Regions from separate parts of the Pseudolabrys sp. FHR47 genome, predicted to be linked through region 1. Evidence: predicted binding sites of a transcription regulator. Region 1 holds the regulator's gene; each other region holds the start of a gene.

Region 1 (4,417 bases):
ACCCAGCCTCCGGCCGACGTGTCGGCGATGGACGGCTACGCGGTGCGCGCCGAGGACATCGCCACACCGCCGGCGACGCTGACGGTGATCGGTGAAGTCGCCGCCGGCCATCCTTTCGCCGGCCTCGTCGAGACGGGCCAAGCTGCGCGCATCTTCACTGGCGGCGTACTCCCCGATGGCGCCGACACCGTCGTCATCCAGGAGCTTACCCGCCGCGACGGCGACAAGGTCACGGTCGAGAAGACCGCCATCAAAGGCCGCAATGTCCGCTACGCCGGCATCGATTTCAAACAAAGCGAGGTCCTGCTTGAGAAAGGCCGGGCGCTGACCGATCGCGACCTGATGCTCGCGGCCGCCATGAACCACCCGCGGCTGCGCGTTCATCGCCGGCCCGTCGTCGCGGTGCTCGGCACTGGCGATGAACTGGTCATGCCCGGCAGTGAGCTCGGCCCCGGCCAGATCGTCTATTCCAACGGCTTCGCACTCACAGCGCTGGCACGCGCCGCCGGCGCCGAGGTGATCGATCTCGGCGTCGCCCGCGATACGCTCGATGACATCGGCGGCCGCATTCGAAAGGCGCGCGAAGCCAAGGTCGATGTGCTGCTCACCAGTGGCGGCGCTTCGGTCGGCGACCATGACTTGGTGCAGAAGGCGCTGAAGGCCGAAGGCCTCGATCTGTCATTCTGGCGGGTCGCGCTGCGCCCCGGCCGGCCGATGATGCACGGCCGGCTCGGCGCCATGCATGTGCTCGGTGTGCCGGGCAATCCGGTGTCGTCCTACGTCTGCGCCTTCCTGTTTCTGCTGCCGCTGCTGCGCAAGCTTTCCGGCCGCAGCGACATCGAGACGCCGCCGGAATCCGCCATCCTTGGCCGCGATCTTCCAGCCAATGACGACCGCGCCGACTATCTGCGCGCCACGCTGGAGTCCGGCCCCGATGGTCCGATCGCGACGCCGGTCCAGAATCAGGATAGTTCCCTGATGGCACCACTCTCGCAGGCCGGTTGCCTGTTGATTCGGGAGCCGCAAGCCCCTGCGGCTAAGGCCGGCAGCCGCTGCCGCATCCTTAAGTTCGGGTTTTAGCGGCCTCTCGACTTGTTCACGCCAAATTAAGTGGTTGCGGAACACATATCGAACAGATAGTGTCCGTTCATGCTTTGTTTCGGATGATTCCGCGCCAATCAGGCTTTGCGGGATCGGCCGCGACCGGGAGACCCACGATGCTGACGCGCAAACAATTCGAACTCCTGCGGTTCATCCACGAGCGGCTGACCGAAACCGGCGTGCCGCCCTCCTTCGACGAAATGAAGGATGCGCTGGATTTGCGCTCCAAGTCCGGCATCCACCGCCTGATCACCGCGCTGGAAGAGCGCGGCTTCATCCGGCGCCTCGCCAACCGCGCCCGCGCCATCGAGGTGATCAAGCTGCCGGACTCGGTCCAGCACGGTCTCGGCGGCGGCAACGGCCGCGTGCGTGGGTTCAACCCGAGCGTCATCGAGGGCAATCTCGGCAAGGCGCGCCCCGTGGTCACGGAAGACGACGCGGCGCGGCCGATCTCGGTACCGGTCATGGGCCGCATCGCCGCCGGTACGCCGATCGAGGCGATCCAGCAGCGCAGCCATGTCATCAACATGCCGCCGGAGTTGCTCTCGACCGGCGAACATTTCGCGCTGGAAGTGCGCGGCGACTCGATGATCGACGCCGGCATTCTCGACGGCGACATTGCCCTCATCCGCCGCTCCGAGGCCGCCGATACTGGTGACATCGTGGTGGCGCTGATTGACGACGAGGAAGCCACCCTGAAGCGTTTCCGCCGCCGCGGCGCCTCGATCGCCTTGGAGCCCGCCAACGCCTCCTATGAGGTGCGTATCCTGCCGCCCAATCGTGTGCGCATCCAGGGCAAGTTGGTGGCGATGTTCAGAAGGTATTAGCTCGGTCATTCCGGGGCGCGCTGAAAGCGCGAGCCCGGAATCCATACACACTGACCGGGATTATGGATTCCGGGTTCGCGGCCAAAAGGCCGCGCCCCGGAATGACAGCCTCAATCCCCCGCTTCCAGATCTTCCGTTCGCGGCGTGGCATCCGGCGCATTGCGTCGGATGTTTTGCGTTGAGGCATCGGCCGCCGGGACCTTGCGCGCTCTCGCCCATGGCCGGTCCTGCGTTACTGGCCGCGCCACTTCCATATCGAAACTGTCGCCTTTGACGTAGAGCGCCGCAGCGCCATGGCGCTGCCAGGCCGGCCGGTCGATGAGCATGGCCTCGCAAGCGCGGGGCGCCGTCCGCGAAGACAGGACCACAGTGGCGCGCGCACAGTCTTCGGCAAAAGCCTCGACAGACGACGCGAAGGCCACGGTGCGCCCATCGCGCAATGTCGCCGTGCAGCCAATGGCGTCGCAGCGAACGCCATCATCCGGTTTCGTACCATCGGTGCCGCGCATGTCGCCATCGGCCGAGAGCCATTCCTTGACCGCGAAGCTGTCGCGGCCACGCTGCAGGAAAACCAGATGTCCGGACGCGCCACGCACGGCCGCGGTCTGGCCGTCGCCGGCAATCAAGACATCCGGCTGCGGCGTCGCCAGCGCCCAGACCGCGGAGACGACGACACAGGCCGCACCGCTCCAGCGCAGTGGCGAGCGCAGCAGACAGAGCAGCAGCAAGCCCAGCGTCACCAGAAGCAGCGGCCCGACGCCGAAGGCCGGCATCGGCCCCACCGCGCCGGGCAATTGCGTCACCCAGAGCGCGACCGCGATCATCCAGTCGAGGCCGAGGCCCATGAGCTTCCAGAACACGGCATCGAAGCCGAACGGCATGGTCAGCGCGCCGGCAATGCCCATGGGCATCACCACCACCGACACGACCGGCATGGCCAGAAGGTTGGCGATGACGCCGTAAGGCGCGATGCGGTGAAAGTGGAAGGCAGCGAACGGCGTGGTCGCTAAACCGGCCACCAGCGAGGCAAGGATCAGTGCGGCGATTTCTCGCCCGCCCCACAGCGCAATGCGTGCCGCGAGCGGGCTGTCGGCGCCCGCCTGCCAGCGCAGCGAGGTCTGATAGAGCGCGACCAAGGCGAGCGTTGCGGCAAACGACATCTGGAAGCTCGGATGCACCAGAGCTTGCGGCGTCAGCGCCATGACAATCAGCGCCGCCACCGTCAGGGTGCGGAATGTGATCGCCGGACGATCGGCCATAATGCCAACGAGCACGATGGCGACCATGATGTAGGAGCGCTGGGTGGCCACTTCGGCACCGGACAACATCAGATAGAACGTTGCCGCCCCGAGCGCGCCAAGCGCCGCCCATTTCTTGATAGGTCGCGTCAGCGCCAGCGACGAAACCAGCGCCAGCACGGCGCGGATGACAAAGAACACCATGCCGGCGACCACCGCCATGTGATAGCCGGAGATCGACAACACATGCGCCAGGCTTGAGACGTACATGGCGTCGTTGACAGCGGGCGATATCGCATCGCGCGTGCCGGTGATCAGCGCCGAGGCGATCGAGCCGCGATCGCCCGGCAGAATCGCACGAATTCGGTTGTCCATGCTGTCACGCAGGCCGTCGAAGAAAGTTGCATAGGACAGCCACAAACCAGGCTTCACGGGCGCAGCTTCTTGGCGAACACGGCCAAGCACATAGCCGGAGGCGCCGATCTTTTGAAAATAGAGATCGCGCGCGAAGTCGTAGCCGCCGGGTCGCAGGGGCTCGAGGGGCGGCGCCAGATATGTCTTGAACGCCACGAACGTACCCACCGCCGGCGCCGTGCTCTTTCTTACCGAGACGCGTACCCGCTCCGGTATTTCCGTGATGCGCGGTGCCTCAAATTTGTGAACCCGCACGACGATGCGGTCGCTCTTGGCCCGCTCCTCGCGAATCTCGACGAAGCCCGACACCTGCGCGCTCCAGGTCGCGCTGCGCAGGATCGGATGGTCGATGCGTGCGGTGTTGAGTGTCGCGATACCGAAGCCGGCTGCGAAAGCGGCAAGCCCCAGCGTCAGCGGAAAACCAAAGGGATGCTTGCGCGCCGCATAGGCGATCGCAAGCGTCGCCATACAAAGTCCCGACGCAGCCCACCAGGCCGGTTCGCGATCGGCGGCAAAGTACGCAGCGATGCCGGTGCCGAACGCAACCGGCAACCAAGGCAGCAGACGGCCCGGTGCCACTTCGGCGGCGGTCCAGGACGCCAGAACTTTGCCGGCTTTTTCGCTGAAGGCATCGAGCCAGCCCGGCCAGACGCCGGCACGGCGGCCGGCGGCGGCGGCGAGACCTGCTGCAATCGCTTTCGAACGGCTTTTTGGCGGACTGGCCACGCAACGCCCCCCGGCACAACCGGGATCAGGCTATCGCAGCCATGGGTTGCAGATTAGGGGAACGGTTGTGAACGTTCTCGGGGAAAGCGTACTTAGCCGCCTATCGGGCCA
Region 2 (4,417 bases), 1.8 Mb from region 1:
AGGTGCAGTAGCTCGGTGACGCCCTTGGCGTCCGGCGCCTCGTGCTTCAAAGCCCAAAGCTGCGTCGCCAGCGATCGCGGCGCCGGCTTGAGCAGCAGCGGCAGGTAGATGTGATAGGCGCCGAAGCGCACGCCGTATTTGCGCAAGGTGGCGCGCGAGGGCTGATCGAGCCCCTTCACTTCCTCGGCGACCTTCTGCCGTTCGAGCACGCCGAGCGCCTCGACGAGCTGGAACGCGATGCCGCGGGCAACGCCGGTGATATCTTCCGCCGCCGACAGCGAGAACAACGGCGCGAGCAGCTTCTCGATGTGGTTTTTGATCCAGAGGTCGAGGCGATTCTGCACCAGTTCGCGCGCCGGGCCCGTCAAATGCTCGTCGGCAATGATGCGCACGCGCGGACGCAGCGTGTCATCGCCCGCCACGAGCTTGCCGACCAATTCGCCGGTCCAGCGCAAAACGCCGTCATTGGCGAGCACGACCTGATCGCTGGAGGCCTGAGACAGCTTGGTGGCCCGCGCTTCGATCTCGACGGCGAGCACTTTCTGCGCGGCGGCATTGAGCGCCTTGGCTTCCGAGCCGGCGGCCGAAGCGTCAGGTGCGAACATAAAGCCGTCGAGACGGCCGATGACATGGCCCTCGACAGTGACTTCGCCGGTTTTTCCGATTTGTGTTTCGAGCATCGCGTTTTCTCGCAGCCTCCGCATCAAGACGCTGGTGCGGCGGTCCACGAAGCGTTCTGCCAGACGCTCGTGCAAAGCGTCCGACAATTTGTCTTCGATCGCGCGGGTGACACCCTGCCAATGCTCAGGGTCGGCAAGCCAATCCGGCCGATTGGCAACGTAAGTCCAGGTCCTGACATGCGCGATCCGGTTGGAGAGGGTGTCGATGTCGCCGTCGGTCCGATCGGCCAGAGCGAGCTGACGGGCGAACCAATCTGTAGGGATGTTACCCTCTCGCATCAAGAAACCATAGAGGGTCACGGCCAATTCGGCATGGGTCGCCGGCGCGATCTTGCGATAGTCCGGGACCTGACAGACGTCCCAAAGCCGCTCGATCGCCGCCGCGCTGCGCGCCAGCGCCTTCACGTCGTCATCGCGGCCGGCGTGTTCCAGCACCAGAATGTCTTCGCCGGTGGGCGCGCGTGTCAGACCCTGCTCCTGCGGCGGCATCGACAGCGATGCCTGCAGCGCGCCGATCGAGGCGAAATCGAGCGCGGAATTGCGCCATTGCAGCATCCGCACCGGCTCGAAGGTGTGACTTTCCAGCGCATGCACCAATTCCTGGTCGAACGGGTCGCAGCGCCCCGTCGTGCCGAAAGTGCCGTCACGGGTGGCGCGGCCGGCACGGCCGGCAATCTGCCCGAGTTCGGACGGGTTGAGTTTGCGGAACTGGTAACCGTCGAACTTACGGTCGGAGGCAAATGCGACGTGGTCGACGTCGAGATTGAGACCCATTCCAATCGCATCGGTAGCGACGAGATAATCCACATCGCCTGATTGGTACATCGCGACCTGGGCATTGCGGGTGCGTGGCGATAGCGCACCGAGCACAACGGCCGCACCGCCACGCTGGCGGCGGATCAGTTCGGCGATCGCGTAAACTTCCGCCGCGGAAAAGGCGACAATGGCCGATCGCGTCGGCAGCCGCGTGATCTTCTTTTCGCCCGCATAAGTGAGCATCGAAAGTCGCGGCCGCGACACGATATTGGCGCCGGGCAGCAGCCGCTCCACGATGCCGCGCATGGTCGCTGCGCCGAGGATGAGCGTTTCCTCGCGGGCGCGCATGTTGAGGATGCGATCGGTGAAAACGTGGCCGCGCTCGAAATCGGCCCCGAGCTGGATTTCGTCGACCGCGAGAAAAGCGACGTCGAGATCGCGCGGCATCGCCTCGACGGTCGAGACCCAGTATCGCGCCTTCGGCGGCTTGATCTTCTCTTCACCGGTGATGAGCGCGACGGAGGCTTCGCCGGCCTTGGCCACGACCTTGTTGTAGACCTCGCGCGCCAGAAGCCGCAGCGGCAGGCCGATCACGCCGGAGGAATGCGCGAGCATCCGCTCGATGGCGAGATGGGTCTTACCGGTATTGGTGGGACCGAGAACCGCCGTCACACCTGAACCGCGTGCGTGCGGCTGGCATTTGGCCTGCGGAGAGAAGGAAATCGTCATTACTCGTCCAGACGCGTCATCGCCTCAAGGGAGGCGAGGCCGCAAGGTCATCTATCACATCGCATCTTCATGCGAGCCCTAAAAGGCGCCACCGTTAAGCTTTGGAACAGCGCTGGAACGAACACCGTCCGAATCACTGAAAACAGTCGAATGCGGGTTCGTTCACGGCGACATGTCGGTGGCAGTCATGCGGTAGCCACTAGATAGGGTTTGCCGTCGCCGCCGACTAGAGCGAAAAAACAATTCAAATCTTAACGAGACGGCTCGCCTGTCTCGTTTCGCTGCAAGCGCCGGAACCGTCACGCCAAGCGATCTGTCTCATCCTGCAACAGTTAGAAGAGCCCGGTTTTAAAGGCCGGAACGAGTCTGGAACGAAGCAGGGGCGAATCAGTGACTCAGCACCACTTCGGATTCGTTCACGGCGATATGTGGGAACGGATTCATCCTTTGCCACCACATCCTGTGGCGAGGAACAGATTCATTGAGCTTTTTCGGCCGGGATTTATTAACGCGCCGGCGAGTCGGCCCTCGCGCGCCGAGTCAAGCCGGATTCGACATCACGGCGTCGGTTTGGTCTCGCTCGCCGCCGCCTTGGTCGGCTTGTCTTTTTCTTTGGGCTTGATCGAGGCCTTGATCGGCTCCTTGGGCGGCAACGCGGTCACGACAAACTCGTCGGCTTCCAAAGCCGCGCGGCCGACCGGCGTCGGGCCCTCGATCCGGAACGGCACCAGCACACGCGTGCCGCCGATCGGCGCCAGCCAGATCTCGATGTTGCGCTGTTCCTGGAGGTATTTGATCGCCGCACGGGTGGGGATGTAGCCGGCGACCGGGGTGAAGATGACGCTGCACACCACGACCGGCCCGGCATAGCCCTTGTCCGCCTTGACCTGATCCATACGCTTGAAGGCCAGATTGAGGTCGTAGCGCAGGCGCCCGTCGAACACCGGCAATTTACGCTGGCAGGCCTCCGGCGACATGACGTCGCCATTGCCCGTCATCCGCACCAAGGTCGCCGTCATCGGATCGAGCACGCCGCTCTTGCTGGCCTCGGTCACCGGGACACGCTCCGGCTCCGTTTCAGCGGGAGGATCGAGCTTCAGGTCTTTGACGGCGCCGCCATCCACTTTTAGGCTTACTTCATTGCCTTTTTTGTAGGACTGGATGCTGGCCGTGTAACTGGACAGAACCGGCTTACCGGCCTGTAGCGTGCCCTGGGTGATGGTATGGCCATAACCGCCGGTGAAGGCTTTCATCAGGCCGGTCGTCGAGCCCTTGGCCGTGGCCGAATAATCGCCCTCTCCGATCACGATCTGCCAGGTGCCCTCGCCGATGGGCAGGCCGGCCAGCGAGGCCGTATAGCGCGCGTCGAGCCGGGCCTGTGCCCCTGCGTCCCCGGGCGCGAACGCCGCGCACAGCGCCGCCACAGGCGCTGCCAGCGTCATCCGTCGCCTCGCTTCCCGGACCTTGAGCACCGGACATTCCTTCCTGATGGCGCAATTGGTCGGCGCGCATTGCGCCAAATGTTTGGTACCGGTCGCGCCGCGGTTAATTTACGCCAGTCAGCCGCCGAAAAGCCCAAAAATGGCAGAAACTAAGGTCAAATCCCCAACTTGACGCCCAAGCCACGGCTCTTTATACGTCCTGCCGTCCAAGCCCACATTTTCGGAACGGACCGGCGCGAGCCAAACAGCACGTGCAGGCCGGCCTTTTGCAGGGCGACCACAATTCCCGCGGCGCTTATCAAGCGACGCACCATTTGCGAAGGATGATGCCATGTCCTGGCGTTGCGATCTGACCGGCAAGAAGCCGCTCTCGGGCCACAAGGTGAGCCACTCGAACATCAAGACCAAGCGGCGCTTCATGCCGAACCTGCAGAGCGTCTCGCTGACCTCGGAGATCCTCGGCCGCACCGTGCGCGCCCGCATCTCGACCAACGCGCTGCGCACCGTCGATCACCGCGGCGGCTTCGATGCCTTCCTGCTCAAGGCCAAGGACGCAGACCTCGCGCCAAACATGTTGGCGCTCAAGCGCCAGATCGTGAAGAAGAGCGCTGCCGCGAAAGCGAGCTGATTTCTCTACGAATAGTACGAATTCGAAAACGCCGCCCTCTCGGGCGGCGTTTTTTATTGTCGCAAACACGGCACGATAACATCGTCACGTCAGTACATGGCGCCGTGATGTGGCAACCCTCCACACGGGGACGGGGCTACCTCTCCACTTCATTTAAAATTCGCCGCGCCTTACCGGCGATT
Region 3 (4,417 bases), 610 kb from region 1:
GCATTGGGTTGCGGATTGTCCATGATGTAGACGCGCGGCATCGGCAGGTTCGCGCGCTGCGACAGCTCCGCCACCATGCGGTAGAGATCGGGCGCGGAATTGGGGTCTACTTCCTGCGCGCCGTGCATCGACAAGACCATCTTGTCGGAATTCCAGTAGGCGAACAGATTCATGCCGCCCGCCACGACAAGCGCGATCATGGCGCCGCTGGAACCGCCGATGAGAAAGCCCACGCCCATGAACAGCGCGGTGAGACCCGCCAGCAGAAGCGCAGTCCGGAAATAGTTCATCATTCCCTCGTCACGGGGCGCCACGGCCCACACCTCGGCGCCGGACCCCATTGTCGGGGAAAAATGTCGTGATGGCGGGGCTTTAGTGCAAGAGCGCACGCTGACGCGGCGCAATGACAGGATGCCGCAGGCGTTCGGCCGGGCGGTATCCGCCGCGCACGCCGACGCCCCCGTCCTCGGTGGCGGCCGCTTTACGCAGCCGGGTGCCGACGGGGGCGACAAACGTTTACGCACAACCTGAACTTCACGGGCCGCAAAGCCCGTAACTCAGTGCTCTTTTTGACGCGTTTTCTTCACGCGAACCGGTTTCCACTTCGCTCGAAAACGCTTTAGCGGGCCTTCTTTGTTTTCGGCCCACCTGCCCTGGCTTTGGCCGAAGTTTTTGCCTTGGCCTTCTCCGCCGCCTTGCGCTCCTTGCGCGCTTCATTGGCGGCCAGCACCTCGGCCGATTTGGCGCCTGAACCGGCGCCTGTTTTGACACCCGCGTCGGACTTCGCCGTTGCCGTCATCGGCGTGGTCCCGTCCTCGGCGGGCTTGGTCTTCAGTTTTGCACGACCCTTCGTTCGCTTCTCCGGCTTGGCCAACGGTGTCACCTGGTCCTCGGCTTTCGCCGGAGTCGCGGGCTTGTGCTGCGCCAGCACGATGATCTCGCCGGTGGACGGCTCGATCATCTCGATCATGGTCGGCGTTTCTTCGTCCGCGATCACTGCGTCGGAAGGCTCTTCAGTCGGTTGATTGGTCGGCTTGGGCGCTGCAAGCGAAGACAGAGTCTTCGCCTGTGCCGGATTCGCGGCGGCTGCCGCCTCTCCCGCTACGGAGAGACTTTCACCGCCGGTGCCGGCGCCGGAGCGTGGCGCAAAGCCACGATCATCCGGCGTGCCCGGAGCTTTTCAAGCCTCCAGCGCGTCGTCGTCCTTGTCGCCGGCTTCGCCCGCATCGATGACGTCGGCGATGACGCCGGAATTGGCGCGGACGGCGGCTTCGATCTTCGCCGCGACATCCGGATTCTGCTTGAGGAATACCTTGGCGTTCTCGCGGCCCTGGCCGATGCGCTGGCTATCGAACGAGTACCAGGCGCCGGACTTCTCCACGACATTGGCCTTGACGCCGAGGTCGATGAGTTCGCCGGTCTTGGACACGCCCTCGCCATACATGATGTCGAATTCGACCTGCTTGAACGGCGGCGCCAGCTTGTTCTTGACCACCTTGACGCGGGTCTGGTTGCCGATCACCTCGTCGCGGTCCTTGATGGCGCCGATGCGACGGATGTCGAGGCGCACCGAGGCGTAGAACTTGAGCGCATTGCCGCCCGAGGTCGTCTCCGGCGAGCCGTACATGACGCCGATCTTCATGCGGATCTGGTTGATGAAGATCACCATGGTCTTCGACTTGCTGATCGAAGCGGTGAGCTTGCGCAGCGCCTGGCTCATCAGGCGCGCCTGCGAGCCCGGCTGCACGTCGCCCATTTCGCCTTCGAGTTCGGAGCGCGGCACCAAAGCGGCGACCGAATCGACCACCAGCACGTCGACCGCGCCGGAGCGCACCAAAGTATCGGCGATCTCGAGTGCCTGTTCGCCGGCATCCGGCTGCGAGATCAGCAGCTCATCGACATTGACGCCGAGCTTGCGCGCATAGACCGGGTCGAGCGCGTGTTCGACGTCGACGAAGGCGCATATGCCGCCCTTCTTCTGGGCTTCGGCAATGGTGTGCAGCGACAGGGTCGTCTTGCCGGACGATTCCGGCCCGTAAATCTCGACAATGCGGCCGCGCGGCAGGCCACCGACGCCGAGCGCGATGTCCAGCCCGAGCGACCCGGTCGAGACCACCTCGATGTCCATCGACTTGTCGGACTTGCCGAGCTTCATCACCGAGCCCTTGCCAAACTGACGCTCGATCTGGCTGAGCGCGGCAGAGAGGGCTTTCGACTTGTCCATGGACGATCCTTCGACGACACGCAGGGCAGGTTGGCTCATGTGGCGCTCCTATATGGGCTCAGATTCGGACCCCGACAACGCGAGGGACGGGCCCTCCCCGGCGGTCTGATCAATTGTCGAGATACCGTACACTATTTGTTCTCTGTTCGCAATATGTTCTTTTGCGAGATACCGCAAGTATATCCCCTTGGAACATGTACCGAGACTCGGTATGTTCCAACGCAGCCCCTACTAGGCCTAGGATCGGCCGAAGGGAAATGGATCGATGCTCAAAAAGGCCTATGAGGCGTTCAAGAAGGTGGACCCTCTCCTCAGTCTTGGCGGGTATATCTGGATGCTGTTCGGCGCGGTTGGCCTCACCGGGGCGGTCGCGATGGGGTGGCTAACTTCACAACTCACATGGTTTTGGGCGACCTTTCAGTGGGCGGGCGTTCTGTTCATCAGCCTGCTCACTTGGTTGCTTATTGGGATAGGGCTTAACCTGTACCGACACACAGGCGGTACGGAGAAGCGTCCCTTGGACCCATGGCTCATAGTCGCCGCGGTTGCGACCATTGTGGTGATTGCGTCACTCGTCGCCTATGCGGTGCAGCGCAATCCATCTCGGGTAATACAGGAACCAATTGCGGCAGGTACCGCTTCCGCCAAGAAGCAAGGCGACGGCCCAATTATGTTATCGGAGTTCGAATGGGGCTTCGAGCGCCATCCTGGCTATCCATACATCGGAATGATGGGGGGCGCGTCGCACAACCCTGCGGTAGTCTTTCAATTTCGGGCCCAGGGCCACAACAGAACAAAAGACCCGATTAGCAACGCGAAAGCGTACATACGCTCGGACAGAAGCGGGGCCATCTATCCCGGCTTCTTCAACATCAAGGGCAACCTTTTTAGTGGCGATGAGATCAATCCGATACCGGTCGATGCAATCATTGATATTCACGCCTATTTCGATCCCGATAAAAAGCCAATCTCAATCGAAACACTGCTGAACGAGATTGCACCTATCACTTTCTTTTTTGACTATGACGGCAAACAGTACCGTAGATCATTTTCGCATCAAGAAATTGAAGTTTTAGTTCGTCGGTCTGAGCAAGAGATGAAGCCTCAAGTCACGCCGCCTCAAATGTCTCCGAAAAAAGAGAGCGGCGGTGTTTCAAAAAACGATCAGAGAAGCACTCAACCGAAGGGCCAGACGAATTCAGAGGGGCCAAAACCTCATGTGCAGCAGGTTAAACCCGAGACGCCTTCAAAGCCGCACCCGCCGATCGCGATAGAGCCTCAACTTCGTGAGATGTACAACATTATGGTCAAAAACCCGGTCAACTTATCGACGGTGTCGCACAAACTCAGGATGTGGCGGGAAGAATATAACCAAAGGTTCAGGATGGCGGTCAGGACCGGGAGGTCTGCTCCGTCATCATCAGACGGTTTGGACGAAATTCGGAAGCTAGTGTCGCAAATGACCGCATCTTATGCGGATCAAGAGCAATCACTTAGAGAAATCGCGCGGCGCGACCCGTCTTACAGCAGCGACCTCGGTCCTTTTGTCATGAACGCTGTTATCTCTGCTCAAGCCAGAGAAGAGCTGGGTAATGTTTTGGCGCAATGGAAATATTTCTCGACGGACGCCCCGCTCAATGGCGAGGCTATTAATATAGTTCAGAAGCAGAATGAGCGCGCTCTGAAATATATTGACGAAATCAATCAGCAGCAGACAGCGGCCATAAATTCAATCAAACAGGCCATCGAGTCCATTCAAGCGAGGACGCAATGAAAGATCAAGCATCAAAGCGCTTCGATAAGCTTCTCCAGATGATGGCTAGCCAACCCGAACCTTCGGAAAGGCCTGCAAAAGCAACTCGAACATCAAAGCAGGCTGCTGGCGCAGGTTATGGCGATACTCGAACTCGTGAAGGTAAGTCTGCAAGTGCTTCTTCGAAACCCAAACGTAAGTCCCGTTGATCCCGCGCTTCACGTTGGCCCAGAAGCCCTCGATTGAGTTGGTATGCACATCGCCGCGAACGTATTCTTTCGCGGAGTGATTGACAGTCTCGACCTCGTAGCCGTGGCGCTCGGTCAGGACCTGATAGCCCTTCCAGTCATCGGTATGAATGCGGGTGCCGGGCTTCACGAACTTGGTGACGTTCGGCGCGATGTTGCGGGCGCTGCGGTCCTGAATGTGTCGGGTCACAA

What was found. The regulator LexA, encoded in region 1, represses DNA repair genes until DNA is damaged. The targets are predictions, from matches to a motif close to TGTTCNNNNTGTGTTCNG.
Region 2: a site for LexA is predicted at 2,268-2,285, ahead of E8Q40_RS02525 (helicase-related protein). Genes of this name have one in related genera too.
Region 3: a site for LexA is predicted at 2,368-2,385, ahead of recA (recombinase RecA). Genes of this name have one in related genera too.

Annotation. Positions count from the first base shown of each region.
Region 1 covers NZ_CP039740.1:2,356,084-2,360,500, reverse strand. The annotation lists gene glp (gephyrin-like molybdotransferase Glp) at 1-1,080, shown strand, start outside; gene lexA (transcriptional repressor LexA) at 1,218-1,928, shown strand; gene E8Q40_RS11640 (ComEC/Rec2 family competence protein) at 2,039-4,306, opposite strand.
Region 2 covers NZ_CP039740.1:515,142-519,558, reverse strand. The annotation lists gene E8Q40_RS02525 (helicase-related protein) at 1-2,165, opposite strand, end outside; gene E8Q40_RS02520 (DUF3108 domain-containing protein) at 2,723-3,607, opposite strand; gene rpmB (50S ribosomal protein L28) at 3,939-4,235, shown strand.
Region 3 covers NZ_CP039740.1:1,748,115-1,752,531, reverse strand. The annotation lists gene htpX (zinc metalloprotease HtpX) at 1-290, opposite strand, end outside; gene E8Q40_RS08605 (hypothetical protein) at 620-997, opposite strand; gene recA (recombinase RecA) at 1,181-2,263, opposite strand; gene E8Q40_RS08595 (hypothetical protein) at 2,490-3,998, shown strand; gene E8Q40_RS08590 (IS1595 family transposase) at 4,044-4,417, opposite strand, start outside.